Regions from separate parts of the Pseudomonas sp. AC463 genome, predicted to be linked through region 3. Evidence: riboswitches for the same ligand, from Rfam matches in the RefSeq annotation. Region 3 holds a riboswitch; each other region holds the start of a gene.
The links. A riboswitch is a leader RNA that binds a small molecule or an ion and turns the genes downstream of it on or off. The one in region 3 is predicted to bind cobalamin.
Positions count from the first base shown of each region.

Region 1: it holds a riboswitch for cobalamin, as region 3 does, so the genes downstream of both, AC0IYH_RS12230 (CbtB domain-containing protein) here and cobO (cob(I)yrinic acid a,c-diamide adenosyltransferase) in region 3, are expected to answer to the same signal.
Region 2: it holds a riboswitch for cobalamin, as region 3 does, so the genes downstream of both, AC0IYH_RS22780 (ABC transporter substrate-binding protein) here and cobO (cob(I)yrinic acid a,c-diamide adenosyltransferase) in region 3, are expected to answer to the same signal.

Region 1 is NZ_CEEDDZ010000008.1:111,230-121,396, reverse strand. It holds gene AC0IYH_RS12260 (NAD(+) kinase) at 1-424, opposite strand, end outside; gene AC0IYH_RS12255 (DUF1853 family protein) at 571-1,518, shown strand; gene AC0IYH_RS12250 (VWA domain-containing protein) at 1,628-2,230, opposite strand; gene AC0IYH_RS12245 (ATP-binding protein) at 2,284-3,282, opposite strand; gene cobN (cobaltochelatase subunit CobN) at 3,282-7,043, opposite strand; gene cobW (cobalamin biosynthesis protein CobW) at 7,047-8,108, opposite strand; cobalamin riboswitch at 8,202-8,401, opposite strand; cobalamin riboswitch at 8,444-8,658, shown strand; gene AC0IYH_RS12230 (CbtB domain-containing protein) at 8,755-8,943, shown strand; gene AC0IYH_RS12225 (CbtA family protein) at 8,955-9,659, shown strand; gene AC0IYH_RS12220 (cobalamin biosynthesis protein) at 9,656-10,048, shown strand; gene cobM (precorrin-4 C(11)-methyltransferase) at 10,119-10,167, shown strand, end outside.
Region 2 is NZ_CEEDDZ010000020.1:4,720-14,886, reverse strand. It holds gene tspO (tryptophan-rich sensory protein TspO) at 1-339, shown strand, start outside; gene AC0IYH_RS22810 (alpha/beta hydrolase) at 339-1,283, shown strand; gene AC0IYH_RS22805 (hypothetical protein) at 1,316-1,855, shown strand; gene AC0IYH_RS22800 (GNAT family N-acetyltransferase) at 1,852-2,301, shown strand; gene AC0IYH_RS22795 (GNAT family N-acetyltransferase) at 2,298-2,786, shown strand; gene AC0IYH_RS22790 (ABC transporter ATP-binding protein) at 2,838-3,602, opposite strand; gene AC0IYH_RS22785 (FecCD family ABC transporter permease) at 3,599-4,603, opposite strand; gene AC0IYH_RS22780 (ABC transporter substrate-binding protein) at 4,600-5,610, opposite strand; cobalamin riboswitch at 5,726-5,919, opposite strand; gene AC0IYH_RS22775 (hypothetical protein) at 6,024-6,467, shown strand; gene AC0IYH_RS22770 (aldehyde dehydrogenase family protein) at 6,548-7,939, opposite strand; gene ptrR (putrescine utilization regulator PtrR) at 8,043-8,915, shown strand; gene AC0IYH_RS22760 (hypothetical protein) at 8,912-9,121, opposite strand; gene AC0IYH_RS22755 (amino acid aminotransferase) at 9,273-10,167, opposite strand, start outside.
Region 3 is NZ_CEEDDZ010000002.1:333,750-343,916, forward strand. It holds gene hda (DnaA regulatory inactivator Hda) at 1-131, shown strand, start outside; gene AC0IYH_RS03725 (NlpC/P60 family protein) at 341-970, shown strand; gene AC0IYH_RS03730 (C40 family peptidase) at 1,115-1,654, shown strand; cobalamin riboswitch at 1,727-1,962, shown strand; gene cobO (cob(I)yrinic acid a,c-diamide adenosyltransferase) at 2,041-2,652, shown strand; gene AC0IYH_RS03740 (cobyrinate a,c-diamide synthase) at 2,649-4,046, shown strand; gene bluB (5,6-dimethylbenzimidazole synthase) at 4,043-4,693, shown strand; gene cbiB (adenosylcobinamide-phosphate synthase CbiB) at 4,690-5,598, shown strand; gene cobD (threonine-phosphate decarboxylase CobD) at 5,591-6,580, shown strand; gene AC0IYH_RS03760 (cobyric acid synthase) at 6,577-8,028, shown strand; gene cobU (bifunctional adenosylcobinamide kinase/adenosylcobinamide-phosphate guanylyltransferase) at 8,402-8,923, shown strand; gene cobT (nicotinate-nucleotide--dimethylbenzimidazole phosphoribosyltransferase) at 8,920-9,975, shown strand; gene cobC (alpha-ribazole phosphatase family protein) at 9,972-10,167, shown strand, end outside.

The DNA of each region.
Region 1 (10,167 bases), on a different contig from region 3:
CCTGGCCGATGGCTTCGCCGTGGCGGCGCACTTCGGCTTGCAGCAGGAAGCGGTTTTCCACCAGGTAATGGCCGTCGAGCACCTTGCCGACTTCAACTTCCAGGTCATCCGGGCGGATATCGGTGAGGAACCCCAGGCTGCCGCGGTTGATCCCCAATACCGGCACGTTATGCCGCGCCAGGGCACGGGCCGCGCCGAGCAGGCTGCCGTCGCCGCCGACCACGATGACCATGTCGCAGACTTCGCCGAGCATCTTGCGCGAGGAGGTTTGCAGGCCGTGGCCGGGGAGAATCTCGGCGATGGTGTCTTCGAGGATCACATGCAGGTGGCGTTCCAGCAGGAATTTTTTCAGCCGGCGGACGGTATCCAACACCTGGGTACTGCCCAGGCGACCGATAATGCCGATATTGCGAAATTGCTCCATGGGGCTCCTGCGGGATCTGGGGTATGGCAAAAAAGAAACGATTATGGGCGAAAGGCCGCCGCAGACAAAATCCTTTGTCACCGCCAAGCCTTGATGACAATGGTTCTCAGCCACCTGCCGCACGCGTTACGGGCTATGCTCGGACCATGAATCCGTTCCCCGACTTGCATACCCTACCCCGCCAATTGCGTCACCCTGAGGTGCGCGACCTGGCGTGGGTGATGCTCGCCCCGCCGATGCTCGCACAGACGCCCTGGCCGCAGCGCCACCCGCTGGCCGGCAGTGATTGGGTACAGGCGCCCGAGCGTCTTGAGCACTGGCTACGCGCCCTCGATCAAGACAGCAGCGCCTTGCAACACTGGCTGAGCCAGTCCCGCACGCGCCGCCTGGGCCTGTATTACGAACGCTTGTGGCAGTTCGCCGTGCAGCATGCGCCCGGCGTGGAACTGCTGGCCGCCAACCTGCCGATCCGCCGCGCCGGGCACACCCTCGGCGAGCTGGACATGCTGCTGCGCGACCGCGATGGCGTGCACCACCTGGAACTGGCGATCAAACTCTACCTCGGCCCCCAGGCCGGCAATGGCCAGGACGCCGCGCAGTGGCTGGGCCCGGGTTGCCATGACCGGCTGGACCGCAAGCTGGCGCACCTGGCCCAGCATCAACTGCCGATTTCCGCCCGACCGGAAAGCCGCGAGGTGTTGGCGGCGCTGGATATCCAGCAGTTCGACGCGCATTTGTGGCTTGGCGGCTACCTGCTTTACCCCTGGCCCGGCCAGGCCGAGCCGCCCGTTGGCGCGCATCCGCAGCATTTGCGTGGGCGTTGGTTGCACCAGCGCGATTGGCCGGGCTTTGTCAGCGCCAGCGCGCCTGGCCGCTGGCAGCCCCTGCCCCGCCACGCATGGCTGGCGCCGGCGCACTACCTGGCGGGCGAAGTATGGAGTGAAGAGCAGATGCACGGCTGGCTGGCAGAGCTTGACGCAATGGCGCCGGCGCAGTTGTTGGTGCGGATGGTGCAAAACGGTGAGGATTGGGAGGAAGCGGAGCGGTTGTTTCTGGTGGCGGATCTTTGGCCGAATGTGCCGGGGGCTGGCTGATTATTTGGGGGGGTTGGTAGTGGACTCATCGAGGGCAAGCCCCCTCCCACATTGGAATGCATTTCAACATATGGGAGGGGGCTTGCCCCCGATAGCAATGGCCCAGGCACTACACATCATCAATATGCTGATATTCCAACTGCAACCCGCTCGCCAATTCCCGAGCGCGCCCCAACCTGATCGGCCCACGCTCGATATCCACCAGCAACCCCGGACACTCCAGCATCGGCAAACCGCCAATCGCCTTGAGCCGCCCATCGGTAATCACCAGCAACCGCTGCTGCTCGGCGGGATGTCGCTTGCGCCGCGCCGCCAGCCACTGCCCGGCCTCGCTCAACGCCGCCAGCAACGGTGTACCACCGCCCGCGCCCAGTTGATCCAGCCAATTGGCCAACCCCTTAGCAGCCTTCAACCCTTGCACCTGCCACTTCGGCGACTGCCCGCTGGCCGTCAACAACGCCATGCGCGCGCGTTGCCGATAGGCGTCGTCAAACAACTGCGCCAACAAACCCTTGGCATCCGCCAACGCACGATGCCGCCGGGTCGAGGCCGACGCGTCGACAATCACCAGCCACAACTCCTGGGCCGAACGGCTGCGCAAGTGGTACAGCAAATCTTCACGGGTTTGCGGCCGCCCGCCGAGCAAGGTGCCGGGCCAATTGATTGCCCCCTGCCTGGCGCTGCGCGCCTTGCCTTGCCGGCCTCGGTCCAGTCGCCCGGCCTTGGGGCGGGCATCCGCCCCCGTGTCCGGTCGGGGGCGGATGCCTAGGGCTTTTTTGGCCAGGCGGGCACGCCTCGGCGAGCACCCGTGGGCAGCGGCGGCGCGGGCATATCGCCCCATTGGCCCTGGCCGGGCGAGGTGTCCGAGGGTTGCGGCGACCGCCCTTGATCAGGTGGGCTGGCCGGTGGAGATTGCTGCTGGCGACGATGGCGCAAGGCAAACTCCGCGACCGCTTCTATATCTTCCTCGGCGATGGCGCTGGCGCCGCGCCAGGCGGCATGTGCCCTGGCGCCGCGCAGCCAGACCAGGTCCGCACGCAAGCCATCGACCCCGGCGGCAAAGCAGCGCTCGGTGATCTGTGCCAACGCCTGGTCGTCCAGCGCAATGCCGTCCAACCGTTTGCGTGCCTGGGTGCAGCGCTCACGCAGCGCCGCCTGTTGCGCGGCCCACTGCGCGCAGAACGCCGCCGGGTCGCTGTCGAAATCCAGGCGCCGACGGATGATCTGCCCGCGTTCGGCCGGCAAGGTCTGCCCGCTCAGCGCCACATTGAAGCCGAAGCGGTCGAGCAACTGCGGGCGCAACTCGCCCTCCTCCGGGTTCATGGTGCCGATCAGCACAAAGCGCGCCGAATGCCGGTGGGAGATGCCATCGCGTTCGATCAGGTTGGTGCCGCTGGCGGCCACGTCGAGCAGCAGGTCCACCAGGTGGTCCGCCAGCAAGTTGACCTCGTCCACGTACAGCACGCCGCCATCCGCCTTGGCCAGCACGCCCGCGGAAAACTGCGCGCGGCCCTCGCCAAGTGCGGCGTCCAGGTCCAGCGTACCCACAAGACGCTCTTCGGTGGCGCCCAACGGCAAGGTGACAAACTGGCCGCTGGCCAACAGGTCGGCCAGGCCACGGGCCAGGGTCGACTTGGCCATGCCGCGCGGGCCTTCGATCAGCACGCCGCCGATCTTCGGGTCGATGGCGGTCAGGCACAGCGCCAGTTTCAGGTCATCGGCGCCGACCACGGCGGACAGCGGAAAATGGGGAATATCAGTCATCAACTGTCTTCTTCTATATCCAGCAACAGGTTTTCCAGCGCCTCGCGATACGCGCCCGGTTCCTGCCACAGGCCGCGCTGCTGGGCTTCGAGCATGCGCTCGGCCATATCGCGCAGCGCCGCCGGGTTGTGCTGTTGCACAAAGGCGCGGGTGTCGGGGTCGAGCAGGTAGGCGTCGGCGAGCAAGGCGTATTGGTGATCGTCGATCAGCGCGGTGGTGGCGTCGAACGCGAACAGATTGTCCACGGTCGCGGCCATTTCGAACGCGCCTTTATAGCCATGGCGCTTCACGCCGTCGATCCACTTGGGGTTGGCGGCGCGGGAACGCATCACCCGGTTCAGCTCTTCCTTCAAGGTGCGGATCTTCGGCAGGTCGGGCTGGCTATGGTCGCCGTGGTAGCTGGCGGCTTTTTCGCCGCTCAGGGTTTCCACGGCGGCGAGCATGCCGCCCTGGAATTGGTAGTAGTCGTTCGAGTCGAGCAAGTCGTGCTCGCGGTTGTCCTGGTTCTGCAGCACCGCTTGCACCTGGCTCAGGCGCTGGGCGAATTGTTCGCGGGCGGCGGTGCCCTCATCGGAACCGCCGTAGGCATAGCCGCCCCAGTTCAGGTAGAGCTCGGCCAAGTCCTCGCGGCTCTGCCACAAGCGCCCGTCAATCGCGCCCTGCACGCCCGCGCCGTAGGCACCGGGCTTGGCGCCGAAAATGCGCCAGCCAGCCTGCTTGGCTGCCGCCTCTTCATCCAGGCCGGACTTGAGCAGCGCCTCGCGCTCGCTGCGCACCTTGGCGGCCAGTGGGTTCATGTCGTCCGGCTCATCCAGGGCCGCCACCGCTTGCACCGCCGCGTCAAACAGGCGGATCAGGTTGGCGAAGGCATCGCGGAAGAAGCCGGACACGCGCAAGGTCACGTCCACACGCGGGCGGTCGAGCAAGCTGACCGGCAGGATCTCGAAGTCGTCCACCCGCTGGCTGCCCGTGGCCCACACCGGGCGCACGCCCATCAGCGCCATGGCTTGGGCTATGTCGTCACCGCCGGTGCGCATGGTCGCCGTGCCCCATACCGACAGGCCAAGCTGGCGCAGGTGGTCGCCGTGGTCCTGCAAGTGGCGCTCAAGAATCAGGTTGGCCGACTGGAAGCCGATGCGCCAGGCGGTGGTGGTCGGCAGGTTGCGCACATCCACGCTGAAGAAATTGCGCCCGGTGGGCAACACGTCCAAACGCCCACGACTCGGCGCGCCGCTCGGCCCCGCCGGCACGAAACGACCGCTCAAGGCATCGAGCAAACCACGCATTTCCGCCGGGCCGCAGGCATCCAGGCGTGGCGCCACGACGATGCGCAGGCTTTCGATCACCGCTTTCACATCTTCCCAGCCAGGTTCTTCCAACTGTTCCACCGGGCCTTCCAATGCCTGCTCGATCAAGCGCGCGGCATACAACTCCAGGCGTTCGCGGGTATCGCCGGCGGTGCGCCACAGCTGCGCGTCAATCTGTTGCAACACGGCGGGGCGACGCCCGGTCCAGGGTTCGGCGAGGGCGCAATCGAGCGGATCAAACCCCAGCTCAAACGCCTTGGCCAATACCCGCAGCAGGCTCGATTGCGGGCCACGCCCGTCGCCACGCGGGATGCGCAGCAAGGCCAGCAAGGTGTCGATACGCAGACGGCCCTCGGGGGATTCGCCGAAAATATGCAGGCCGTCGCGGATCTGCGATTCCTTCAAATCACACAGGTAGGTGTCGAGGCGCGGCAGCCACACGGCGGCATCGGCGTCGTTGTCCAGCTCCAGCTCCTGGTCGATGCGAGTTTCGCGCACCAGCTTGAGGATGTCTTTCTGCAGCTCCAGGGCGCGGCGTGGGTCGAGCAATTGGGCTTCGTAATACTCGTCCGCCAACAGCTCCAGGTTACGCAGCGGGCCGTAGGTTTCGGCACGGGTCAGTGGCGGCATCAAGTGATCGATAATCACCGCCTGGGTACGGCGCTTGGCCTGGGCGCCCTCGCCCGGGTCGTTGACGATGAACGGGTAGATATTCGGCAGCGGCCCGAGCAGCGCATCCGGCCAGCAGTTTTCCGACAGGCCCACGCCCTTGCCCGGCAGCCACTCGAGGTTGCCGTGCTTGCCGACATGGATCACGCCATGGGCGCCGTAGGTGTGGCGCAACCAGAAGTAGAACGCCAGGTAGCCGTGGGGCGGCACCAGGTCCGGGTCGTGGTACACCGCGCTGTGGTCCACCTGATAACCGCGCGCCGGCTGGATGCCGACAAAGGTCAGGCCCAGGCGCAGGCCGGCGATCATCAGGCGGCCGTCGCGAAACATCGGGTCGTTATGCGGTGTGCCCCAGCGCGCCAGCACGGCCTGTTGGTTGGCCGGCGGCAGGCGCTGGAACAGCGTCTGGTAGTCGTCCAGCGTCATGCTTTGATGGCAAGGGCGCAGGTCGAGGCTGTCGAGGTCGTTGGTCACGCCGCCGAGCAGGTCGTGGATCAATGCAGTGCCGCTGTCGGGCAGTGCGTCCGGCAGCGGGTAACCTTCGGCCTGCAGCGCACGCAGGATATTCAGCGCGGCCGCCGGCGTATCCAGGCCCACGCCGTTGCCGATGCGGCCGTCGCGGGTCGGGTAGTTGGCGAGGATCAGCGCGATGCGTTTATCCGCATTCGGCACCCGCGCCAGCTCGACCCAGCGTCGCGCCAGTTCGGCGACAAAATCCATGCGCTCCGGCGCGGCGCGGTAGCACACCACGTCCGACTGGCTGCGCTCGCTGCGCCAGGCCAGGTCCTTGAAGCTGATCGGCCGGCTGATAATGCGCCCGTCCAGCTCCGGCAAGGCAATGTGCATCGCCAGGTCGCGCGGGCCAAGGCCCTGCTCGCTGGCCTCCCAGCCAGGCTGGTTGTCCTGGGCGCAGATCGCCTGGATTACCGGGATATTGCGCCGAAACGGCCGCAAGTGCGGCGCTTCGGGGCTCGATTGGGCAAACCCGGTGGTGTTCAGAATCACCGCCGCGCCGACTTCATCCAGCAGGTCCTCGACCACCGTCAGGCAGCCGGGCTCTTTCAAACTGGCCACCGCCATCGGCAACGGGTTAAGACCCGCCGCCTGCAAGCGCTGGCAGAACACGTCGATAAAGCCGGTGTTGGCCGCCTGCAAGTGCGAGCGGTAGAACAACACCGCCGCCACCGGCCAGTCGGCGTGCCAATCCGCCTGCCAGTCGTTCAGGCGCGCGTTGGCTTTATGCGGGTGATAGATCGCGGTGCGCGGCAGGGTCTGCGGCTCGGCCCAAGCGTAGTCGCGGCCCAGATGGCTGCTTGCGAGGCAGCGATAGAAATCCAGCGCATTGCTTAAGCCGCCCTGGCGCAGGAAGTGCCACAGACGGTCACGCGCCTCGACGCCGACGGTGCTCAGGCCGCTCAGCTCCGGATCGGGGCGATCATCCCCCGGCACCAGGATCAGTTGCACGCCACGCTCGGCCAACTCCACCAGGCGCTCGATACCGTAACGCCAATAACCGATGCCGCCATGCAGCGAGATCAGGATGACCTTGGCGTGGCGCAGCACTTCATCGACGTACAGGTCGACCGAGGCGTGGTTCTGCACCTGCATAGGGTTGGCCAGGCGAAAACTCGGGAAGTCGTCGGGCAACTGCCGGGCTGCTTCCGCCAGCAGCGCCAGGCTGGAGTCGCCGCTGCACAGGATCACCAGCTCGGCGGGGGTTTGTCCAAGGTCGGCAATATTGTCGTCCGAGACGAAACCACCGGGCTGAGTCCTGAGCAGGTGCATGGGTTAAACGCTGAGGGCTGCGCGCAATTGCGCTTCGAGGCCGGCTGCGTCCAGCTCCTGGCCGATCAGCACCAGGCGGGTGATGCGCGCTTCGTCGGCGCCCCAGGCACGGTCGAAGTGCTTGTCGAAGCGCGTGCCCACGCCCTGGATCAGCAGGCGCATCGGCTTGTTCGGGATGGCGGCGAAACCTTTGACACGCAGAATGCCGTGTTGCACCACCAGTTGGGTCAGGGCGTCGAGCAGCAGGGCTTCGTCGGCTTGGGGCAGATCGATGGAGATGGAGTCGAAGGCGTCGTGATCGTGGTCGTCTTCACCTTCGTGGTGATGATCATGATGGCTGTGGCGCCCGTCGATGTGTTCCTCGGAGCCGGCGCCCAGGCCGATCAGCACGTCCAGCGGCAGGCGACCGCTGCTGGCTTCGATGATCTTCACCGCTGGCGGCAGCTCTTCGGCGACTTCCAGGCGCACACGGGCCAGGTCTTCCGGGCTGATCAGGTCGGATTTGTTCAGGATCACCAGGTCGGCGCTGGCCAGTTGGTCGGCGAACAGTTCGTGCAGCGGCGACTCGTGGTCCAGGTTCGGGTCGAGTTTGCGCATGGCGTCGACCTGGTCGGGGAAGGCGGCAAAGGTGCCGGCGGCCACGGCCGGGCTGTCGACCACGGTGATCACCGCGTCAACCGTGCAGGCGCTGCGGATTTCCGGCCACTGGAAGGCTTGCACCAACGGTTTTGGCAGGGCCAGGCCGGAGGTTTCGATAAGGATATGGTCAAGGTCGCCACGGCGGGCAACCAGTTCGCGCATCACCGGGAAGAACTCTTCCTGCACGGTGCAGCACAGGCAGCCATTGGCCAACTCGTACACGCGGCCATTGGCCTCTTCCTCGGTGCAACCGATGGAGCACTGCTTGAGGATTTCACCGTCGATGCCCAGCTCGCCGAACTCGTTGACGATCACGGCAATGCGACGGCCCTGGGCGTTGTCGAGCATATGGCGCAGCAAGGTGGTCTTGCCCGAACCGAGGAAGCCGGTAACGATGGTGACGGGGAGTTTGGCCAGTGTTTTCATCGGATGCCCTTTGGGGCGGGCATACGGGACGATAGGCCCTGCGGCGGCGCGCAGATGCGGATTTCGTCACCGGATCACCCCGCCCGGTTGAAGTAGAAAATCGGTTGCGAGGCAGGTCTCCTGGCTTGGGGCGTGCGGGTCTTGCGACCGGCGCTGGCTGCGCCTTCCCGCCTTGTCGGCAGTGGCGTGGCAGTCAGTTGAACCCTTCACAGTTGCGGGGGCAGCCGCGGCTTGAACCGCGTTCCCTTCTTAGCTTCGGCCTGGGCCGAAGAACCTCGAGGGTGCAAGGCTACAGGGGCACGCTGCATTTGACTACCGTCGCCCGCCCATGCTCTCCTACACATCTTGTTTCGGGTGCCCCTCACGGGGTGAAACGGGAAACCGGTGAGCCATGGTCTATGGTAAGTCCGGTGCTGCCCCCGCAACGGTAAGCGAGCGAAGCGTCATGGCCACTGTGCATTTGCATGGGAAGGCGATGCTTTTCTGAGGAAGGCTGTTTAACAAGTCGCCCCTCGCAAGCCCGGAGACCGGCCCGAAAAAATCAGATAACAAACCCGCGGTGGGCGGGCGCTGTTCGGAACCCTGCGTGCCTGGCTCGCGGGGTTTTCATGCGCCTGTGCACCCTGACACTCGTAAGGGACGCGCCATGTCGATCATCAGCAGCACTTCGCACTCCGCCAGCAGCACCGCCACCCTGAGCCAACGCCTGACCGCCGCCATCGGTGCGTCGATCCTCGGCGCGTGCCTGGTGTATTTCGCCGGCTTCTCGCATATCGAAGCAGTGCACAACGCTGCCCACGATACCCGCCACAGCGCCGCGTTCCCGTGCCACTGAGACCTGCCGACATGATCAAGCGTATTGCCCAAACCGCAGGGTTTACCGGCCTGCTGGCTGCCCTGTTACTGACCCTGCTGCAAAGTTTCTGGGTCGCACCGCTGATTCTGCAGGCGGAAACCTTTGAAAAAGCCCCGGCCGCCACTGAAGTGGCCCATGAACATGCCGCCGGCGCTGCCGCTCACACCCATGACGCCGAAGCCTGGGAGCCGGAAGACGGCTGGCAGCGCGTGTTGTCCACCACCGGTGGCAATCTGGTAGTCGCGGTTGGTTTTGCCCTGATGCTGGCCGGTCTCTACACCTTGCGTACGCCGACTCGCACGGCCCAGGGCCTGCTCTGGGGCCTGGCCGGTTACGCGACCTTCGTACTGGCGCCGACCCTGGGCCTGCCGCCGGAGTTGCCGGGCACCGCCGCTGCCGACCTGGCACAACGCCAGATCTGGTGGATCGGCACCGCCGCGTCTACCGCCGTCGGCATTGCGCTGCTGGTGTTTGGTCGCAACTGGCTGCTTAAAGTGCTGGGCGTGGCGATCCTGGCCGTGCCTCACGTGATCGGCGCGCCACAACCGCAAGTGCATTCGATGCTGGCGCCGGAAGCACTGGAGGCGCAGTTCAAAATTGCATCGCAACTGACCAATGTGGCGTTCTGGCTGGCCTTGGGCCTGATCAGCGCCTGGCTGTTCCGCCGCAACCGCGACGACCACTACTCGGCATGACCCTGGTGGCCGGCCTGGGCTGCCAGCGGGGTTGTGAGGTTCACACCCTGCTGGCGTTGTTTGACCGCGCCCTGGCCGAAGGCGGGATTGAGCGCCAGCGCATTACCGCGCTGGCGAGCATTGATCTGAAACAGGCTGAGCCGGGGCTGCTCGCACTGGCCGAGCGTCTGGACCTGCCCTTGCAGTGTTTCAGCGCCGAGCAATTAGCCGCGTATGAAAGCCGCTTGAGCCACAAATCGGCCGTGGCGTTCACCCATACCGGCTGCTACGGGGTCGCCGAAAGCGCCGCCCTGGCCCTCGCCGAACACCTCGCCGATGCCCCAGCGCGCCTGCTGATCACCCGCCAGAAAAACCCCCAGGCCACGTTTGCATTGGCCTGCGCCGGCTAAAACCTCGATAATCGCCCCTCCCGAACATGAGCAACCTTCATGCTCGCCCGTTTTACGACAGGAATTGTCCATGACCGTCTACTTCATCGGCGCCGGCCCCGGCGACCCGGAATTGATCA
Region 2 (10,167 bases), on a different contig from region 3:
ACCCCGCCCAATTGGTTGTTCCCGGTGGCGTGGACCCTCATTTACCTGCTGCTGGCCTGGGCCGGCTACCGCTTGAGTTTGATCCCCGGCAGCGAAGTGGTGTTGGCGCTGTGGGCGGCGCAGATCGCCTTGAACACGCTGTGGACGCCGGTGTTTTTCGGCGCGCATCGCATCCTCGCGGGGATGGTGATTCTGGCGCTGCTGTGGCTGACCGTGGCGGCAATGGTAGTGCTGGCGGTGCGCCTGGACCTGATCACTGGCTTGATCCTGTTCCCGTACCTGGCGTGGCTGTGTGTGGCGGCGGCGCTGAATTTCTCGATTCTGCGAAATAATCGCTGATGGCTTACACATTATGGCCAGTCAGTGAGCCCGAGCTGGCGCAGATGCGTCGCTTCAACCAGAAGCTTGCGTGGATGCCGCGCTTTAAAATCCGCAATCGCGTTACGCCGCGTCTGATTCAGGCGTTGTTGCGCGTCAGCCAAACCCTCAAGAAGGCGCCGGATGCCGAACGCCGGGTTGTAGGCAACGTGCCGGTGCGCATCCTGCGGCCCGGCGGCAAGCCCAAGGGCGTGGTGTTGGATATCCACGGCGGCGGCTGGGTGATCGGCAATGCGCAGATGGATGACGACCTCAACCTGGGCATGGTCAACGCCTGCGACGTGGCCGTGGTGTCGGTGGATTATCGGCTGGCGGTGAACACACCGGTGCAAGGGCTGCTGGACGACTGCCTGGCGGCGGCGCGCTGGTTGCTCAGTGAGGAGGAGTTTGCGGGCTTGCCGGTGATTGTCGTGGGCGAGTCGGCCGGCGGGCATCTGGCGGCGGCGACTTTGCTGGCGCTCAAGCAATGGCCAGAATTGCTCAAACGCGTGAGCGGCACAGTGTTGTACTACGGCGTTTACGATTTGACCGGCACGCCGAGCGTGCGCACGGCCGGGCCGGACACCTTGTTGCTGGATGGGCCGGGGATGGTCGAGGCGTTGCGCATGCTCACGCCGGGGTTGAGTGATGACGAACGCCGGCAGCCGCCGCTGTCGCCATTGTATGGCGACTTTATCGGCATGCCGCCAGCGCTGATGTTTGTAGGGGAGTTGGACCCGCTCAAGGACGACACGTTGTTGATTGCTGAAAGGTGGCCTGAGGCAGAGGTTCATCTGCTGCCCGAATCGGCCCATGGGTTTATTCATTTTCCGGTGGCGATGGCCAGCGACGTGTTGGTCTACAGCCGAGGATGGATAACCCAGCGCGTCAACGCGGCAGTACTCAAACTGCAACCGGCCGAGTAACCTCTCGCCTCCCTCCAAGCAAAGGACTGCACGTGAAGCGTCTTCAATGCACCATCGGGCTCTCAGCCCTGTTTCTGCTGACCGCCTGCGGCCAGGCCACCGAACAGAAACTCACCTTCGACGTGCCCTACGGCCAGTACCAGACTGTGCTGCGCCAGAACGTGGGCGGCAAAGGCCAGTTGACCTGCAAGGTGGTGACCGACAATCAGGACCGTGGCGAAAAATGGGTGCCGTCGGTGATCCTCGCGGCCGCCGAAGACGCGGCCGAGGATGACACGCTGTTCCTGTCCAGCTACTCGCCGCCCGGCACCGACCAGCGCCTGTTCAACCTGCGCACCTTCAACAAGGCCAAGCCGATCATCGACACCCAGTTCAAGCAAGCGCCGGATTATAACGGCGTGTATATCCTGCGCCTGAGCTGGCAGGCGGATGGGAGCATCGGTTATCAGGTGGCCAGTGGGGATATCTGGGATGAGAAAAAGATTGTGCAGAAACCCGGCTTCAGCGTGCGCCATGTGAGCGTGCATGCGTCGGGGATGAAGGGCAGTGCTACGTGCGAGTTGCGTGAGTGAGCGCGTTGACGCTGCGGCCTGCCACCGTGACCGACCTGCCGGCGATCTACCGGGGTGAGCTGGGTTATATCCAGCAATGGGAGCCGGCTCACGAAGCGGCATGGCAGCGTCAGTTGGAGCGGCACCTTACACGGTGGGTCGACAACTTCGAGCGCCTGAGCGTGGCGATGCTGGGCGCGCAGTTCGCCGGTTATTCGCTGTGGATGCCAGAGGACAGTTTCGCCGAGCTGTGTACCATTAATGTCGGCGAAGCTTACCGGCGCAACGGGATCGGTCGCGCGCTGCTGGATGCGTTTACGGTGTCGGCGGGGCAGGCGGGGTTCAGGCATTTGAGTTTGAGCGTGCGCCCGGATAACCCGGCGCGGCTTATGTACGAGGCGGCTGGCTTTGCCCAGGTCGGGACTGGCGCCAATGGTTACTTTCGCTATGAGCGTAAAAGCGCATGATTGATATCCAGCCGGTCACGGCCGCTGACATCCCGGATGTACTTACCTTTGTCCTTGAAGCCCGCGCGCAGTTATTCCCCAAGCTGAGTGCCGCCGGTATGCCTGCGGATCTGGCGGACTTCGAAGCTGTTTACCTGCAAGGCGACGGGCAGTTTCTGCTAGCGCACGAGGGTGATCGGATCGTTGCGGCCATCGGCTATCTGCCCTACGACGGGCGTTTTTCCCAGTTGGATTACTCGGGCCGCAAGACGGTGGAAGTGGTGCGGTTATTTGTGCTGCCGGCGTTTCGTCGTTTTGGGTTGGCGGGTAGGTTGTATCTTGCGCTGGAAGCGCTGGCGCGGGCGGATGGGGTAGAGGTGGTGTACCTGCATACCCACCCGTTTTTGCCGGGGGCGATTGATTTCTGGGTGCGGCAGGGTTTTGAGATTGTCGATATCGAAGCCGACCCGGTGTGGCAGACCACCCACATGCACAAGCCGATTTAGATCCGAAGGTGGGAGGGGGCTTGCCCTCTCCCACATTTGAATTTTGGTGGGTCAGTTGGAGCGCAAGCGCAGGATTTGCGCGCCGTCGAACGGGTCCGTCAGGTAGTGCGCCTGCACGCCGAACGTGTCCTGCAGCCGCTGCGGTGTCAACACTTCCAATGGCTTGCCCAACGCCACCAACCGCCCACGATCCAGCACGGCCAGGCGGTCGCAGGTCAGGGCCTGGTTAAGGTCGTGCAGGGCAATCAAGGTGGTCACCGGCAGGGCTTGCACACCTTTTAATATCGCCAGTTGATGCTGGATATCCAGGTGATTGGTCGGCTCGTCCAGCAACAGAATCTGCGGCCGTTGCGCCAGCGCGCGGGCGATGTGTACACGTTGGCGTTCGCCGCCGGAAAGGCTGCGCCAGGCCCGTGCGCTCAGGTGAGTGGCGTCTACGTCGTGCAGGGCCTGGCGCACGATGGCGTCGTCTTCGCCGGACCATGGGCTCAGCGCCGACAGCCATGGCGTGCGGCCCAGCGCCACGGCGTCGAACACGCGGATGGCGTCGTCGGTGTCGGCTTGTTGCTCCACCACGGCCAACTGTTGCGCGATGGCGCGGCGTGACAGCGTGCCCAAACGCTTCCCCCCAAGCCGCACTTCACCCGATGCCGGCGCACGCAGGCCGGCGAGCAGCTTGAGCAAGGTGGATTTACCGGAGCCGTTCGGCCCGACAATCCCCAGGGTTTCCCCCAACTGAACCTCAAGGTGAATATCGCAAAGCAACTCGGCCTCACGCACCTTGAAGCCCAGGCCGGCGCAACTGAGTACGCTCATCGGGCATTCCTCCGGCCGATCAGAATCAAGGCAAACACCGGCGCGCCGACCAGGGCAGTGACCACCCCCACCGGAATCACCTGGCCCTTGATCAGCGTGCGCGACAGCACATCCGCCGCAATCAGGAACAACGCACCGCCCAACGCGCTGGCCGGCAGCAGGCGTGAGTGCCCGGTGCCGAGCAGCAGGCGCACGGCGTGGGGGATCACCAGGCCGACAAAGCCGATGGAGCCGACAATCGACACCATCACCGCCGTGACCAGCGCCGCGCAGCCCACCAGCACAAACTGCACGCGGCGCACCGGGATGCCCAGCGACGCCGCCGAGTCGCTGCCGAAGGTGAACGCGTCGAGCGCCCGCCGGTGCCACAGGCACACCGCCAAGCCCACCACCGCCACCGGCACCGCCAGCCACACCGAGGGCCAGCGCACGCCGCTGAGGTTGCCGAGCAGCCAGAACATGATGCCGCGTGCCTGTTCGGAACTGGCCGATTTGGTGATCAGGAATGCGGTGAGTGCATTGAACAGCTGCGAGCCGGCGATGCCCGCGAGGATGATCTGGCCGGTGCCGCTCACGGAACCGCTGGCCCGCGCGAGCAGGATCACCAGGGCAAACGCCGCCATGGCGCCGACAAACGCGCCCGCCGACAACGAGATCAAACCGCCACCCACGCCCATCAGCGCCACCAACACCGCGCCGGTCGAGGCGCCGGCGCTGATGCCCAGCAGGTAGGGGTCGGCCAACGGGTTGCGCAGCAACGACTGCAAAATTACTCCGCACGTCGCCAAGCCAGCGCCACACGCGGCGGCGACCAGGGCGCGGGTCAGGCGGTAATTCCACACTACGCCTTCGTCGATGGGGTCGAGCACGTAGCCGGCGCCCCACAGTTTGTTGGCGAGCACCTGCACCACCACCTGCGGCGAGATCGACGTTTCGCCGATGGCCACGCCGGCAAGCACGGCGGTGAGCAGCAGGGCCAGGGCAAGAAGAGGGCGCATCATTTCGGCAGGTCGTAGCCGTCGATGGCCGTGGCCAGTTGTTCAAGGCCGTCGAACATGCGGATGCTGGCCTGCAGCGCCAGGGCGTCGAGGATGATGATGCGGTTGTTTTTCACCGCGTCCATGTTGCGGGTCACCGGGTCGCTGCGCAGGAAGGCGAGTTTCTTTTCATGGTCGTCGGCGGGGTAGCGGCGGCGGTCCATGCGCGCGATCACCAAAAAGGTCGGGTTGGCTTTGGCGATGGTTTCCCAGCCCACGGCGGGCCACTCTTCGTCGGACTGCACCACGTTGGTCAGGCCGAGGGTTTGCAGCATGAATTCGGGAATACCTTTGTGGCCGGCCACGTACGGGTCGCTGGCCATCTCGGAACTGGAGAACCACACCAGCGCACTCGCCTGCTTGAGGCCTTTGCTTTGCACGGTGGCGACGGACTTGGCCAGGCGTGCCTTGAGTTCGTCGTTCAGCTGTTGGCCACGGTCCTGCACGTCGAAAATCTGCGCCAGTTGGCTGATGCTTTTATAAATGGTCTCGATGCGGAACGGTTCCAGCCGCGTGCCGTCGGCGCCCACCAGGTTGTCCTTACCTTCGCAGTCGGAGGGCAGCAGGTAGGTGGGAATTTTCAACTCGTGGAATTGCTCGCGCGTGCCCACCACGCCCTGCGGGCCGACCACCCATTCCAGCTCGGCGGCCACCAGTTGCGGGCGCTTGGCGATCACGGCTTCGAAGCTCGGCTCGTTATTGGCCAGGCGTTCGATGCCGTCATTCAGGGCCTTGTATTGCGGCAAGACGTTGTTGAACCACAGCGAGGTGCCGACCACTTTGTCGCCCACGCCCAAGGCGTAAAGCATCTCGGTGGCGGCCTGGCCGATGGTCACGCTGCGCGCAGGGGCTTGCTGGAAGGTTACGTTACTGCCGCAGTTTTCCACGGTCAGCGGGTAATGAGTCGGTGCCGCGTGGGCCAGGGCACAGAAACCCAGGCCGGTGAGCAGGGCGGTAACGCGTGGCAGCATGGGGCAATCTCCGTAAAGCCGTAGGTGAAGCAGGGGCGGTACGGCTTGGAAACACACCTATGAGCGCTGCCAACCGGGCAGGGTAAAGGCGTCCTTCCCGGACACCCCGCCGGTTGGTTATCGTGCTGGGCCGGCAGGTCTCCTGACTGATGCGTCGTCGCCACGCTCCGGCCTTCCCGGGCAAGGCCCAGTGGCGTTATGGAGCAGGCTCAGCACCTACAGTTGCGGGGGCAGTTTCGATTGGCGCCGCGTGCGGCGTTTCGAATTCCCTATTAGTCCCGTTTGGGAACCGGCGCGGTATGGTAGTCGATCACGGGGTTGAACGGGAGGGGCGTGACGACAGTGGTAGCCCTGGCGGGGTGGGTCTCCTATGATGCACGCCCCATGGACAGCTTTCTCACAAGGAATACATAGTGAAATCTTTAGTCACCCTCGCCTTTATCGCCCTGCTAGCCGGTTGCGCTACCCACGGTAAATCTGAAAAGCAGATCCTGGACGAGGCCTCCACTGCGTACGTCGCGTCACTTCCACCTGGGCCGGCCAAACTGCGTTTGCGCGCAACGAAAATCCCCAGCCATGGCTTTATCGCCGACAACCTTGCGATTGCTGTGGGAGGGGGCGCGAATGCCACGCTTCTTCGGGAGGAGCTGCAGGATGCGAAAAAACTGGGTGACAACTTCTTCTTGATTATGGGCTCCAGTACCGGCGTTGACGTGGCGGTTATCGGCAACGCCGTCGAAGGGCTGGATTTGAAGGGGATGCAGATTTACTACTCGGGCACGCAGGCGCAAAAAGACAAAGTGCAGGCGGCGGTTGAGAAGACCCAGGCGCAGTTCAACTACATCAGCGCCCAATAACTTCCAGAAACACCGAGATTCAAATGTGGGAGGGGGCTTGCCCCCTCCCACATAAGCTCATTCCAGGCTAGTTGCTGGGGTTACTTACGATCCAGCCACACCGTCTGCGCATTGCAGAATTCCCGCACGCCGAAGTGCGACAGCTCACGCCCAAACCCACTCCTTTTCACCCCGCCAAACGCCACCCGAGGGTCGGACACGCTGAACGCGTTGACGAAGATCCCGCCGGTTTCCAGCTGGTTGGCGATGTCCCGTGCCTTGGCCGCGTCGGTGGTGAAGATGCTCGCGGTGAGGCCGAACTCGCTGTCGTTCGCCAGGGCCACGGCGTGGTCGGCGTCGCGGGCGGTGATGATCGAGGCCACGGGGCCGAACAGTTCCTGTTTGAACGAGGTCATCTGGTCGGTGACGTTGGCCAACACGGTCGGCGCGTAGTAGTTGCCGGCGCCTTCGACTTTATTGCCGCCCAGCAGCAGGGTCGCGCCTTCCTCCAGGGTGGCCTGGACCTGGCCGTGCAGCTCGTCACGCAGGTCGAAACGCGCCATCGGGCCGACGTAGGTGCTGGTCGACGTCGGGTCGCCCATCACCAGGGCGCGGCTGGCGTCCAGGAATTTGGCGGTAAATGCTTCCACCACACCTGCTTCGATGATCAGGCGCTTGGCGGCGGCGCAGACTTGGCCGCTGTTCTGGAAGCGACCGATCACGGCGGCCTGCACGGCGGCGTCGAGGTCGGCGTCGTTGAGCACGATAAACGGGTCGGAGCCGCCCAGTTCCAGCACGCATTTTTTCAGCGCGGCACCGGCCTGGGAGCCGATGGCGATGCCGGCGCGCACGCTGCCGGTGAGGGTCACGGCGGCGATGCGTGGGTCGGCGATGGCTTTGGACACACCGTCCTGGGTCACGTTGATCACTTCGAACAGGCCGTCAGCGAAACCGGCTTTGTGGAACGCGGCTTTCATCAGGTAGGCGCTGCCCATCACGTTCGGCGCGTGTTTGAGCACGTAAGTGTTGCCGGCGAGCATCGTCGGCACGGCGCCGCGCAGCACTTGCCACACCGGGAAGTTCCACGGCATTACGGCGAGGATCGGGCCCAGCGGGCGGTATTCGATCTGCGCGCTGCCGTTGTCCACCAGGGTCGGTTCCGGGGCGAGCATGGCCGGGCCTTGGGCGGCGTACCACTCGGCGAGCAGTGCGCATTTTTCGATTTCGGCGCGGGCCTGGGCGATGGGTTTGCCCATTTCCAGGGTGATCATCTGCGCCATCTCTTCGGCTTGCTCACGCAGGGCGGCGGCCAGGGCCAGCAGCAGTTCGGCGCGCTGGCTCACCGGCTGGCGGCGCCAGCTGCGGAACGCACCCGTGGCGCGGTCGAGGGCGGCGTCGAGTTGCGCCGTGGTTTCATAGGGGTAGCTGGCGACCGTTTCGCCCGTGGCGGGGTTGATCGACAAGGCGTGGGTCTGGTGAGAAATAGCGTTCATGGCACCGTCCGGCTGAATGAGTGGATTGGGTTCAGCCTACGGGCTTGGATGTTTTCTGGAAACTGAATAATATTAAGCAATACATTCACGATTGGAGAATGATTTGGATCTGGTCCAGCTGGAAATCTTCAAGGCCGTTGCCGAGCAAGGCAGCATCAGCGCCGCCGCACAACTGATTCATCGGGTACCGTCGAACCTGACCACGCGCATCAAGCAGCTGGAGCAGGACCTGGGCGTGGAGCTGTTTATCCGCGAGAAAAGTCGCCTGCGCCTGTCGCCGGCCGGGTGGAATTTCCTCGGCTATGCGCGGCGCATTCTCGACCTGGTGCAAGAGGCTCGCGCGACGGTGGCGGGGGAGGAGCCCCAGGGCGCGTTTGCCCTCGGCTCGCTGGAGAGCACGGCGGCGGTGCGCATTCCAGGGTTGCTGGCGGCGTATAACCAGAAGCACGCCAAGGTCGAATTGGACCTGAGCACCGGGCCCTCGGGCACCATGATCGAAGGCGTACTGTCGGGGCGCCTGACGGCTGCGTTTGTCGATGGGCCGGTGTTGCACTCGACCCTGGAAGGCGTGGCAGTGTTTGAAGAGGAAATGGTGGTAATCGCGCCGCTGCACCACGCGCCGATCAACCGCGGGCAGGATGTGAATGGCGAGAACATCTATACGTTTCGCTCGAACTGCTCGTATCGCCACCACTTCGAGCGCTGGTTCACCCAGGATGGCGCGATGCCGGGCAAGATCTTCGAGATCGAGAGTTACCACGGAATGCTCGCTTGCGTCAGCGCCGGTGCCGGCCTGGCGCTGATGCCGCGCAGCATGCTGGAAAACATGCCGGGGTTTGCGGCGGTGAGTGTGTGGCCTTTGAGCGATACGTTTCGCATCCTCAATACCTGGCTGATCTGGCGCCGGGGCACGGTGTCGCAGAGTTTGAACAGTTTTGTGAAATTGTTGGAAGAGAAGGGGTTGGCGCTGGGTTAGCCGCCAAATTGCAGGGTACCCATGGCCAGCTTGGCCATCAGTGCCGTTGCACCCAACTGCACCAGCCACAGGGCCAAACCGCCGAGGAATACACCGAGCGCGACTTGCAGCACCAAACTTTTCTGGCGTTTGGCGGGCGGTGTGCGCGGGGTGTAGTCATGCAGTTCGTCGCGGTCGGCGCGCAGGTCCAGGTCGTCGTTTCTCATAGGGCTCTCACAGCAAAGGGGCAGTCGAGGTTCAGTTTAGGCGCGAAGTGCTGCGGCGAGCGAGTTTGTTGTGGCGAGCCACAGGTTCAGCGGTCGCCCATAAAAAAGGGGGAAGCCATTTGGCTTCCCCCTTCGTGCAGCGTGTTAAGGCTTACAGCACCTGAACAATCGCCTTCGTCACCGCGCCAATGTTCGCCTGGTTCAGCGCCGCGACACAGATACGCCCGGTATCCAGCGCGTAGATGCCAAACTCGCTGCGCAAACGGGTGACTTGTTCAACGGTCAGGCCGGAGTAGGAGAACATCCCACGCTGGCGGCCGACAAAGCTGAAGTCCTTGCCCGGTGCAGCCTTGGCCAGCTCGGCGACCATCTGCTCGCGCATGCCACGGATGCGCAGGCGCATTTCGGCGAGTTCCGCTTCCCACTGGGCGCGCAGCTCAGGGTTGTTCAGTACCGCAGCCACGATCGCCGCGCCATGAGTCGGCGGGTTGGAGTAGTTGGTGCGGATCACGCGCTTGACCTGGGACAGGATGCGCGCGCTTTCTTCCTTGGATTCGCTGACGATCGACAGCGCGCCTACACGTTCGCCGTACAGCGAGAACGACTTGGAGAACGAGCTGGACACAAAGAAGGTCAGGCCCGATTCGGCGAACAGGCGCACGGCGGCGGCGTCTTCATGGATGCCGTCGCCAAAGCCCTGGTAGGCCATGTCGAGGAACGGCACTAGGTTCCTGGCCTTGACCACGTCCAGCACGTTCTGCCAGTCGGCCGGGCTCAGGTCGACGCCGGTCGGGTTGTGGCAGCAGGCGTGCAGCACCACGATGGACTGCGGCGGCAGGGCGTTGAGGTCTTCAAGCAGGCCGGCGCGGTTCACGTCGTGGGTGGCGGCGTCGTAGTAGCGGTAGTTCTGCACCGGGAAACCGGCAGTTTCAAACAGCGCGCGGTGGTTTTCCCAGCTCGGGTCGCTGATGGCGACGACGGCGTCAGGCAGCAGTTGCTTGAGGAAGTCGGCGCCGATCTTGAGTGCGCCAGTGCCGCCGACCGCT
Region 3 (10,167 bases):
ACTTTATTCTCACGCGCGGCACCCGCAGCATGAGCGCATTGTTCGATTTGCTCGAACAGCTCGATCAGGCTTCCCTGCAAGCGCAAAGAAAATTGACGATCCCTTTCTTGAAAGAGACTTTGGGTTGGTAACCTGTTGAATTTGTAGGTTTCGGCATTTTACAGGCGTCAGAAAACCTGCGTTTGAGCCCGTCTGGCTACGCATTTGAAGCTAAAAATGGAATTACGGCTTAGATGTCATAGTCCAATCGCGAAGTCACATAGATCACGATTGAATTTGCAAATCGATGTGATAGTGGGCATAGTCTCGACTTCTTTACATACCAGCCACGGTCGTGCCCATGCTAAATCGCTTCGCACCCCTCGTGCCTCTCGCACTCGTTACCCTGTTGTTTGGTTGTGCCTCCCACCCTCAACAGGTGGTTGAGCAGCAAAAGCCTCAACAACAATCCCAGGCTAAATTCGTTGCAGCGCAGTCTTCCACTGTCTATGAGGAAGAAGTTGCTACGGAGAACGAACTGGCTGGCTTCGCCAGCAACAAGCCTTACCAGCTTCCAGTTCTGGCCGACAGCATCCTCGAACGCGGCATGTCCCTGATCGGTACCCGTTACCGTTTCGGCGGTACCTCCGAAGCCGGTTTCGACTGCAGCGGTTTCATCGGCTACCTGTTTCGTGAAGAAGCTGGCATGAACCTGCCACGCTCCACCCGCGAAATGATCAACGTGAAAGCACCGTTGGTCGCACGCAACAACCTCAAGCCCGGTGATCTGCTTTTCTTCAGTACTGCAGGCCGCGGTCGTGTCAGCCATGCCGGTATCTACTTGGGCGATAACCAGTTTATCCACTCCAGCAGCCGTCGCAGTGGTGGTGTCCGAGTCGACAACCTGGGCGACAGCTACTGGAGCAAAACCTTCATCGAAGCCAAGCGCGCACTCGCCATGGCCCCGACGACGGTTACCGCCAGCAAGTAAACTTAAAGTGATACTTGAAGTTTGACGTGTAAGCGCTAGAATCCCTGGACATTGTTGTAATCCGTTCGCGCGAGCTTTGCTTGCGCGTTCTGGTTTTCAGCGTTCGGCAGCGAAAGCCGCATCCAGACCAGGATTGTTCTGCACATGTCGACGTCAGCCCGCTTGATTCTCATTGTTTGCGCCGCGCTCCTCAGCGCCTGCGCAAGCCGCCCACCGCCGCCCGCTCCCGTAGCGGTCAAGCCCAAGCCGGTGTTCAACTATTCCACCCAGAATTTCTCGCCTGCTGCCGAAGACGTGCTCTTCCGTGCGCTGGGCCTGGTCGGCACGCCTTACCGTTGGGGCGGCAACACGCCGGATTCGGGTTTTGATTGCAGTGGCCTGATCGGGTTCGTCTACCGTGATGCCGCCGGCATCTCCCTGCCACGCACCACCCGCGAACTGATCGTGATGCGTGCCCAGGATGTCAGTGAGCAGAACCTGCAAACCGGTGACCTGCTGTTCTTCGCCACTGGTGGCGGCTCCCAGGTCAGCCACGCGGGTATCTACGTTGGCGAAGGCCGCTTTGTGCACGCGCCGCAAACCGGCGGTACGGTGAAGCTGGACACCTTATCCAAGGCCTATTGGCAGAATGCCTACCTCAGCGCCAAGCGCGTATTGCCAGCGAACCTGGCGCGTAATCCCTAGAAAGCTGATTTATACGCGGCAAGACGGCGCAACGCCTGCTTGCCGCTTGCAGCTAGCCCCCCAACCCACTAACCTTCGCCGCTTGTTTCAGGTGCTCTGTGACCCACGGGTCGACCGAGTGAAACAGGGAAGCCGGTGAGTGAGCGCATTTGTACACAATGCTGCCGCGATCCCGGCGCTGCCCCCGCAACGGTAAATGAGAAAAAACGCTGCCTTCTGCCACTGTATCGCGCGCGATATGGGAAGGCGCAGCGTCGGCCTGCTTGCCACTCATGAGCCCGGAGACCGGCCTGAACCATTCAACAGCATCACGGTGGGCGATGCTTGGCTGTCTGTACGTTTTTTTCCTGCCCGCCGTTTTTGTTCAGCCCCAACGGAGAGCTGCCATGACCGATACCCCCGACCGCGACGAACGCCACCTGGCGCGCATGCTGCGCAAAAAAGCCGTGATCGACGAGCGCATCGCCAACTCCCCGAATGAATGCGGCCTGCTGCTGGTACTCACCGGCAACGGCAAGGGCAAAAGCAGCTCGGCGTTCGGCATGCTGGCCCGGGCCATGGGCCACGGCATGCAGTGCGGCGTGGTGCAGTTCATCAAGGGCCGCAACAGCACCGGTGAGGAGCTGTTTTTCCGCCGCTTCCCCGAGCAAGTGCGCTTCCACGTGATGGGCGAAGGGTTCACCTGGGAAACCCAGGACCGCCAGCGCGACATCGCCGCCGCCGAAGCCGCCTGGGCGGTGTCCCGCGAGCTGCTGCAAGACCCGTCCATTGGCCTGGTCGTGCTGGATGAACTGAACATCGCCCTCAAGCACGGCTACCTCGACCTCGACCAGGTGCTCAGCGACCTGCAAGCCCGCCCACCCATGCAGCACGTGGTGGTCACCGGCCGTGGCGCCAAGCCTGAGTTGATCGAAATGGGCGACACCGTCACCGAAATGGGCATGCTCAAGCACGCCTTCCAGGCCGGTATCAAGGCACAGAAGGGCGTCGAACTTTGAACGAGCCCCGTCATTGCCCGGCCGTGTTGATCGCCGCACCGGCGTCCGGCCAGGGCAAAACCACCGTCACCGCTGCGCTGGCCCGGTTGCATCGCAACCTGGGGCGCAAGGTGCGTGTGTTCAAGTGCGGCCCGGACTTCCTCGACCCGATGATCCATGAGCGTGCCAGCGGCGCGCCGGTGTATCAGTTGGACATGTGGATGGTGGGCGAGCAGGAAAGTCGTCGCCTGTTGTGGGAAGCGGCGGGGGAAGCCGACCTGATCCTGATCGAAGGCGTGATGGGCCTGTTCGACGGCACGCCGTCCAGCGCCGACCTGGCGCGCCACTTTGGCGTGCCGGTGTTGGGCGTGATCGACGGCACCGCTATGGCCCAGACCTTCGGCGCTCTGGCCCTGGGCCTGGCGCGTTACCAGCCGGACCTGCCATTCGCCGGCGTGCTGGCCAATCGCGTCGGCACCCTGCGCCATGCGCAATTGCTCGAAGGCAGTCTCACCGAAGGTCTGCGCTGGTACGGCGCGCTGTCCCGTGAAACCGGGATTGAACTGCCCAGCCGCCACCTCGGCCTGGTGCAGGCCAGCGAACTGAATGATCTCGACGTGCGCCTGGACGCCGCCGCCCAAGCCTTGGGCAGTAGTTGCGAAGTCGCTTTGCCGCCACCAGTGACCTTCGCCGCGCCGCAAGTGATCGACGCCGAACCGTTGCTGGCCGGGGTGCGTATTGCCGTCGCCCGCGACGAGGCCTTCGCCTTTACCTACGGCGCCAGCCTCGACCTGCTGCGGGCGATGGGCGCCGAGCTGAAATTCTTTTCTCCGATCCATGATCGCGAATTGCCTGACGCAGACAGCCTCTATCTGCCCGGCGGTTACCCGGAACTGCACCACGTCGCGCTGTCGGAAAACACCCCGATGCTCGACGCCATCCGTGCCCATCACGCCGCCGGCAAGCCTTTGCTCGCCGAGTGTGGCGGCATGCTTTACCTGCTCGATTCGCTCACCGACGTCGACGGCACCCGTGCCGAACTGGTCGGCCTGCTGCAGGGCGACGCCGTGATGCAAAAGAAACTCGCGGCGCTGGCCCTGCAAAATGTCGATCTGCCGGAGGGCACGTTGCGCGGGCATACCTATCACCATTCGTTGACCACGACGGAATGGGAGCCGATTGCTCGCGGCCTGAGCCCCAATGGTGGGCGCGGCGCCGAAGCGGTGTATCGGCAGGGGCGCATGACGGCTTCCTATGTGCACTTTTATTTTCCGTCCAACCCTGCTGCCGTTGCCGCACTTTTTGCGCCGAACCCTGAGTTCGCCATCGGGGGCAAGTCGAATCGTCGCACCGCCCCTCCCACAGTTGACCGTGTTCCAAATGTGGGAGGGGGCTTGCCCTCGATGAGGCCATGACCGACAACGCCTTCCCCGAGGCCGACCGCCAGGCCGTCTACCGCGCCATCGCCGAACGCCGCGACATGCGCCACTTCAGCGGCGGCACGGTCGCCCCCGAATTGCTGCACCGCCTGCTCCAGGCCGCACACCAGGCCCCCAGCGTGGGCCTGATGCAACCGTGGCGCTTCATCCGCATCAGCGACCGCCACCTGCGTGGGCAGATTCAGCAACTGGTGGAAGAAGAGCGCGTACGCACCGCCGAGGCCTTGGGCGAACGCTCCGACGAATTCATGAAGCTCAAGGTCGAAGGCATCCACGATTGCGCCGAAGTGCTGGTGGCGGCGCTGATGGATGATCGCGAGCGGCATATCTTCGGGCGCCGCACCTTGCCGGAAATGGACATGGCCTCGCTGTCCTGCGCGATCCAGAACCTGTGGCTGGCGGCGCGCGTCGAGGGGCTGGGCATGGGCTGGGTCTCGCTGTTCGAGCCCCAGGCTCTGGCCGACCTGCTGGGCCTGCCGCCTGGCGCCAAACCCCTGGCCGTGTTGTGCCTGGGGCCCGTCGCCGAGTTCTATCCGGCACCGATGTTGCAGCTCGAAGGCTGGACCGAACCGCGGCCGCTGAGTGACATGTTGTATGAAAATGTGTGGGGAGTGAGTCAATGAGTGTGGCCTTGCTGTGTGTCGCGGCGGTGGCGCTGGATGCGCTGCTGGGCGAACCCAGGCGCTGGCATCCGCTGGTAGCGTTCGGTAATTTTGCCGGGCGTATCGAGCAGCGTTTCAACAGCGGTGGCCGTGGCTGGCGCAGCCACGGCGTGACTGCATGGTTTATCGCCGTGGTGCCGCTGACCCTGCTGGCTACCGCGTTGTCGTGGGCGCCGTATATCGGCTGGGTGCTGGAGATTATCGCGTTGTACTTGGCGCTGGGCATGCGCAGCCTCGGCGAACACGTGATTCCGGTGGCCCAGGCGTTGCGCAGCGATGACCTGGAGGAGGCGCGCAAGCGTGTGAGCTACCTGGTCAGCCGCCAGACCAGCGAGCTGGACCGCACCGAAGTCGCCCGCGCCGCCACCGAATCGGTGCTGGAAAACGGCAGCGACGCGGTGTTCGCGGCGATTTTCTGGTTTGTGGTCGCCGGCGTGCCGGGCGTGGTGCTCTACCGCCTGAGCAATACCCTGGATGCCATGTGGGGTTATCGCAACGAACGCTTCGAACGCTTCGGCTGGGCCGCAGCAAAAATCGACGATGTGCTGAACTACATTCCTGCACGCCTGGTGGCGTTGACCTACGTCGTCTTGGGCAATACTCGCCTCGCCCTCAAATGCTGGCGCACCCAGGGCCCGACCTGGGACAGCCCCAACGCCGGCCCGGTGATGGCAGCCGGTGCAGGCGCGCTGGGCGTGGAGCTTGGCGGTGCCGCGATTTACCACGGCGAAGTGCACCAACGCCCTCAGTTGGGCGAAGGCCCGGCGGCGGATGCCGATTCCATCGACCGGGGCTGGCAACTGGTGCAGCGCGGCGTATGGTTGTGGCTGCTGATCCTATGTGCGGGGGCGCAATTCTATGCTTGAACACGGTGGCCGGTTGCGCAAGGCGGCGCTCCAGTACGGGATTGCCGAGGCGGATTGGTTGGACCTGTCCAGCGGCCTCGCGCCCTGGCCGTGGCCGATCCCCGAGATTCCGCTGCGGGCCTGGGCACGCTTGCCCGAAACCGACGACGGCCTGGAGCAGGCCGCCAGCGAGTATTACGGCGCTGCGCATCTGTTGCCGGTGCCCGGCTCCCAGGCGGCGATCCAGTTGCTGCCGCGCCTGCGCCGGGCCGGCAAGGTCGGCGTGCTGTCGCCGTGCTACGCCGAGCACGCCGAAGCTTGGCGTCGCGCCGGTTACGTGGTGCGCGAAGTGCAGGAGCAGGAGGTCGATTTCTTCCTCGACAGCCTCGATGTGCTGGTGGTGGTCAACCCCAACAACCCCACCGGCCTGAGCCTGAGCCCGCAACGCCTGCTCGACTGGCACACGCGGCTGGCCCAGCGCGGCGGCTGGCTGGTGGTGGATGAAGCCTTCATGGACGTGACCCCGCAGCTGAGCCTGGCCGGCCAGGCCCATCAGGTCGGCCTGATTGTGCTGCGTTCGTTCGGCAAGTTTTTCGGCCTGGCCGGTGTGCGCCTGGGCTTTGTGCTGGCCGAACGCAGGCTGCTCAAGTTGCTCGCCGAACAGGTCGGGCCGTGGGCGGTCGGCGGGCCGACGCGGGTGCTGGGCCAGGTGTGCCTGCGCGACACCGCGGGGCATGCGCAGCAACGTGCGCGCTGCATCGAAGCCGGCCAGCGCCTGTACGCCTTGCTTGAACGCCATGGTTTTCAGCCGCAGGGCGGCTGCGCGTTGTTCCAATGGCTGATCACGCCGCACGCCGAGCGCATGCATGAATTCATGGCCCAGCGCGGCATCCTGTTGCGCCTGTTTGCCCACGACAGCAGCCTGCGTTTCGGCCTGCCCGACACCGACGCCGACTGGCAGCGCCTCGACGCCGCTTTGGCGGCCTACAAGGAAGCGGTATGAGTACGCTGATGGTGCAAGGCACCACCTCCGACGCCGGTAAAAGCACCCTGGTGACCGCGCTGTGCCGTTGGCTGGTGCGCCAGGGCGTGGCGGTGGCGCCGTTCAAGCCGCAGAACATGGCGCTCAACAGCGCCGTGACCGCCGAGGGCGGCGAAATCGGTCGCGCCCAGGCGGTGCAGGCCCAGGCGGCCAACCTCGCGCCGCACACCGACATGAACCCGGTGCTGCTCAAGCCCAACAGCGACACCGGCTCCCAGGTGATCATCCACGGCCGCGCCGTCACCAGCATGAACGCGGTGGCCTATCACGACTACAAAGCCATCGCGATGCAGGCGGTACTGGCCTCTCACGCGCGGTTGAGCGCGGCCTACCCGGTGGTGGTGGTCGAGGGCGCGGGGTCGCCGGCGGAGATCAATCTACGCGCCAATGACATCGCCAATATGGGCTTTGCCGAGGCGGTGGATTGCCCGGTGCTGTTGATCGCCGATATCAATCGCGGTGGGGTGTTTGCGCATTTGGTTGGGACGCTGGAGTTGCTGTCGCCCAGTGAGCAGGCGCGGGTCCAGGGTTTTATCATCAACCGGTTTCGCGGGGACATCGCGTTGTTGCAGCCGGGGCTGGATTGGCTGGAAGCGCGCACCGGGAAGCCGGTGGTGGGGGTGTTGCCTTATGTGATGGACCTGCACCTGGAGGCTGAGGACGGTATCGATCGGCGTCAGATTGATAAGGCGGCCCAGGTGCTCAAGGTGGTGGTGCCGGTGTTGCCGCGTATCAGTAACCATACGGATTTTGATCCGTTGCGCCTGCATCCGCAGGTGGATTTGCAGTTTGTGGGACCGGGGCAGGCGATTCCGGCGGCGGATCTGATTATTTTGCCGGGCTCTAAAAGTGTGCGCAGTGATTTGGCCTATTTGCGTGCCAATGGGTGGGACACGGCGGTGGCGCGGCATTTGCGGTATGGCGGCAAGGTGTTGGGGATTTGTGGTGGGTTGCAGATGCTGGGGGAGCAGGTGCATGACCCGTTGGGGTTGGAGGGGCCTGCCGGTTCCAGTGATGGGTTGGGGTTGTTGGCGTTTAGTACGGCGCTTGAAGAAGAGAAGCAGTTGCGCAATGTGCGGGGGCGGTTGGTGCTTGAGGGGGCAGAGGTCAGTGGGTATGAGATTCATGCCGGGGTGACGTCCGGTAGTGCTCTGGAGCATGCCGCTGTGCTGTTGGATGACGGTCGTAGTGATGGGGCTTTGAGTGCGGACGGGCAGATTCTTGGTACGTATCTGCATGGGTTGTTTGAGACGCCGGCGGCTTGCAGCGCCTTGTTGCGGTGGGCTGGGTTGGAGGATGTGCAGGAGGTTGATTATCACGCGTTGCGCGAGCGGGATATCGAGCGGTTGGCTGACTTGGTCTCGGATCACCTCGACACTGATCTGTTGCGCAAGCTATGCGGGATTTGACTATGTGTACGCGGTTGAAATGTGGGAGGGGGCTTGCTCCCGATAGCTATGTATCTGTGTACATATCCATTCCTGCGGTAACGGCGGCCTACGGTTCCGCTCTTACAGCGGGTCACTTTTGGAAAGACCCAAAAGTAACCAAAAGGTCTTCGCCCCACCACTCGGCACCTCGCTTAAGCTCGGTGTGCCCGAACGAAGGCTTGAATCCGTGGGCCGCCGCGATGGGCCATCCTTGGCCCAGCGCGGCTAACCCGGCGTCCTGCCGGGTTACCCACGGATTCAAGCCTGCGTTCGGCCAGCGTGGTTTACGGGGCGATCTCAGATCAAGATCAAGGGCGACTCGCTTCGCATTGCAGATGGGTGGGGGTGTTTCGTGCTTCAACTGATTTTGGGTGGGGCTCGGTCTGGGAAGAGTCGGCTGGCTGAAAAGCTCGCCAGCGATAGTGCGTTGGCCGTTATTTACATCGCCACCAGCCAGCCGTTGGATGGGGAGATGAATGAGCGCGTCGCGCTGCATCGTCAGCGTCGTCCTGAGCATTGGGGGTTGATCGAAGAACCTGTTGAGTTGGCGCGGGTGCTGCGTGAGAACGCCGCCGTAGGACGCTGCTTGTTGGTGGATTGCCTGACCCTCTGGCTTACCAATCTGCTGATGCTCGAAGACGCCGATCGCCTCGCCTTCGAGCGCGATCAATTGCTTGAAACCCTGGCGTCGTTGCCAGGTGAAATCATTTTTGTCAGCAACGAGACCGGTCTGGGTGTCGTGCCGCTGGGCGAATTGACTCGCCGCTATGTGGATGAAGCCGGTTGGCTGCATCAAGCTTTGGCCGAGCGGTGTCAGCGTGTTGTCCTGACGGTTGCCGGCCTGCCTCTGACTTTGAAAGGTATTGCGTTATGACTGACACCTGGTGGCTCAACCCTTGTAAGGCGATTGATGCCTCGGCGTACGAACAAGCTCTGGCGCGCCAGCAGCAATTGACTAAGCCGGCCGGTTCTCTGGGGCAACTGGAGGCGCTGGCGGTGCAGTTGGCTGGGCTGCAAGGGCGGGTCAAGCCGTCGGTGGAGCAGGTGTGGATTGCGATTTTTGCCGGTGATCACGGTGTGGTGGCGGAAGGGGTGTCGGCGTTTCCTCAGGAAGTGACGGGGCAGATGCTGCATAACTTTGTCACCGGTGGCGCGGCTATCAGTGTGTTGGCGCGGCAGTTGGATGCTCGGTTGGAAGTGGTTGATCTTGGCACCGTCACGCCGTCGCTGGAGTTGCCGGGTGTGCGCCATTTGAATATCGGCGCGGGCACGGCGAATTTTGTTAACGGCCCGGCGATGACTGAGGCTCAGGGGCGCCTGGCGCTGCAAGCGGGTCGCGACAGTGTGCTGCGCGCGCGTGAAAGCGGTGCGCAGTTGTTTATCGGCGGCGAGATGGGTATCGGCAATACCACCGCTGCGAGTGCGTTGGCGTGTGCGTTGCTCGATTGTCAGGTCAGCGATCTCACAGGGCCGGGCACCGGGTTGAATGCTCAGGGCGTCAGCCACAAGGTGGCGGTGATCGAGCGCGCGTTGGCGTTGCATGCGGCGCAGCGCGGGGATGGGTTGCAGACGCTGTTCAACCTGGGTGGTTTTGAGATTGCGGCGTTGGTGGGGGCCTATCTGGCCTGTGCCCAGGAAGGCGTCGTGGTGCTGGTTGACGGGTTTATCTGCAGCGTTGCGGCGTTGGTTGCCACGCGTTTGAATCCGGCTTGCCGTGAGTGGCTGGTGTTTGGCCATCGTGGCGCCGAGCCGGGTCATCAGCATGTGCTGCATAGCCTTGATGCGCAGCCGTTGCTGGAACTTGGTCTGCGCCTGGGCGAGGGCAGTGGCGCGGCGCTGGCGGTGCCGTTGTTGCGCCTGGCGTGTGCGCTGCATGGGCAGATGGCAACCTTCGCCGAAGCTTCCGTGGCAGACCGCCCGGCATGACTTTGTACCTGGACCTGCTGCGCCACGGCGAAACCGAGCTGGGCGGCGGCCTGCGTGGCAGCCTGGATGATGCGCTGACCGCCAAGGGCTGGGAGCAGATGCGCGCCGCCGTGGTGGCGCGCGGGCCTTGGGATCGGTTGGTCAGCTCGCCGTTGCAGCGTTGCGCGCTGTTCGCCCATGAGTTGGGCGCGC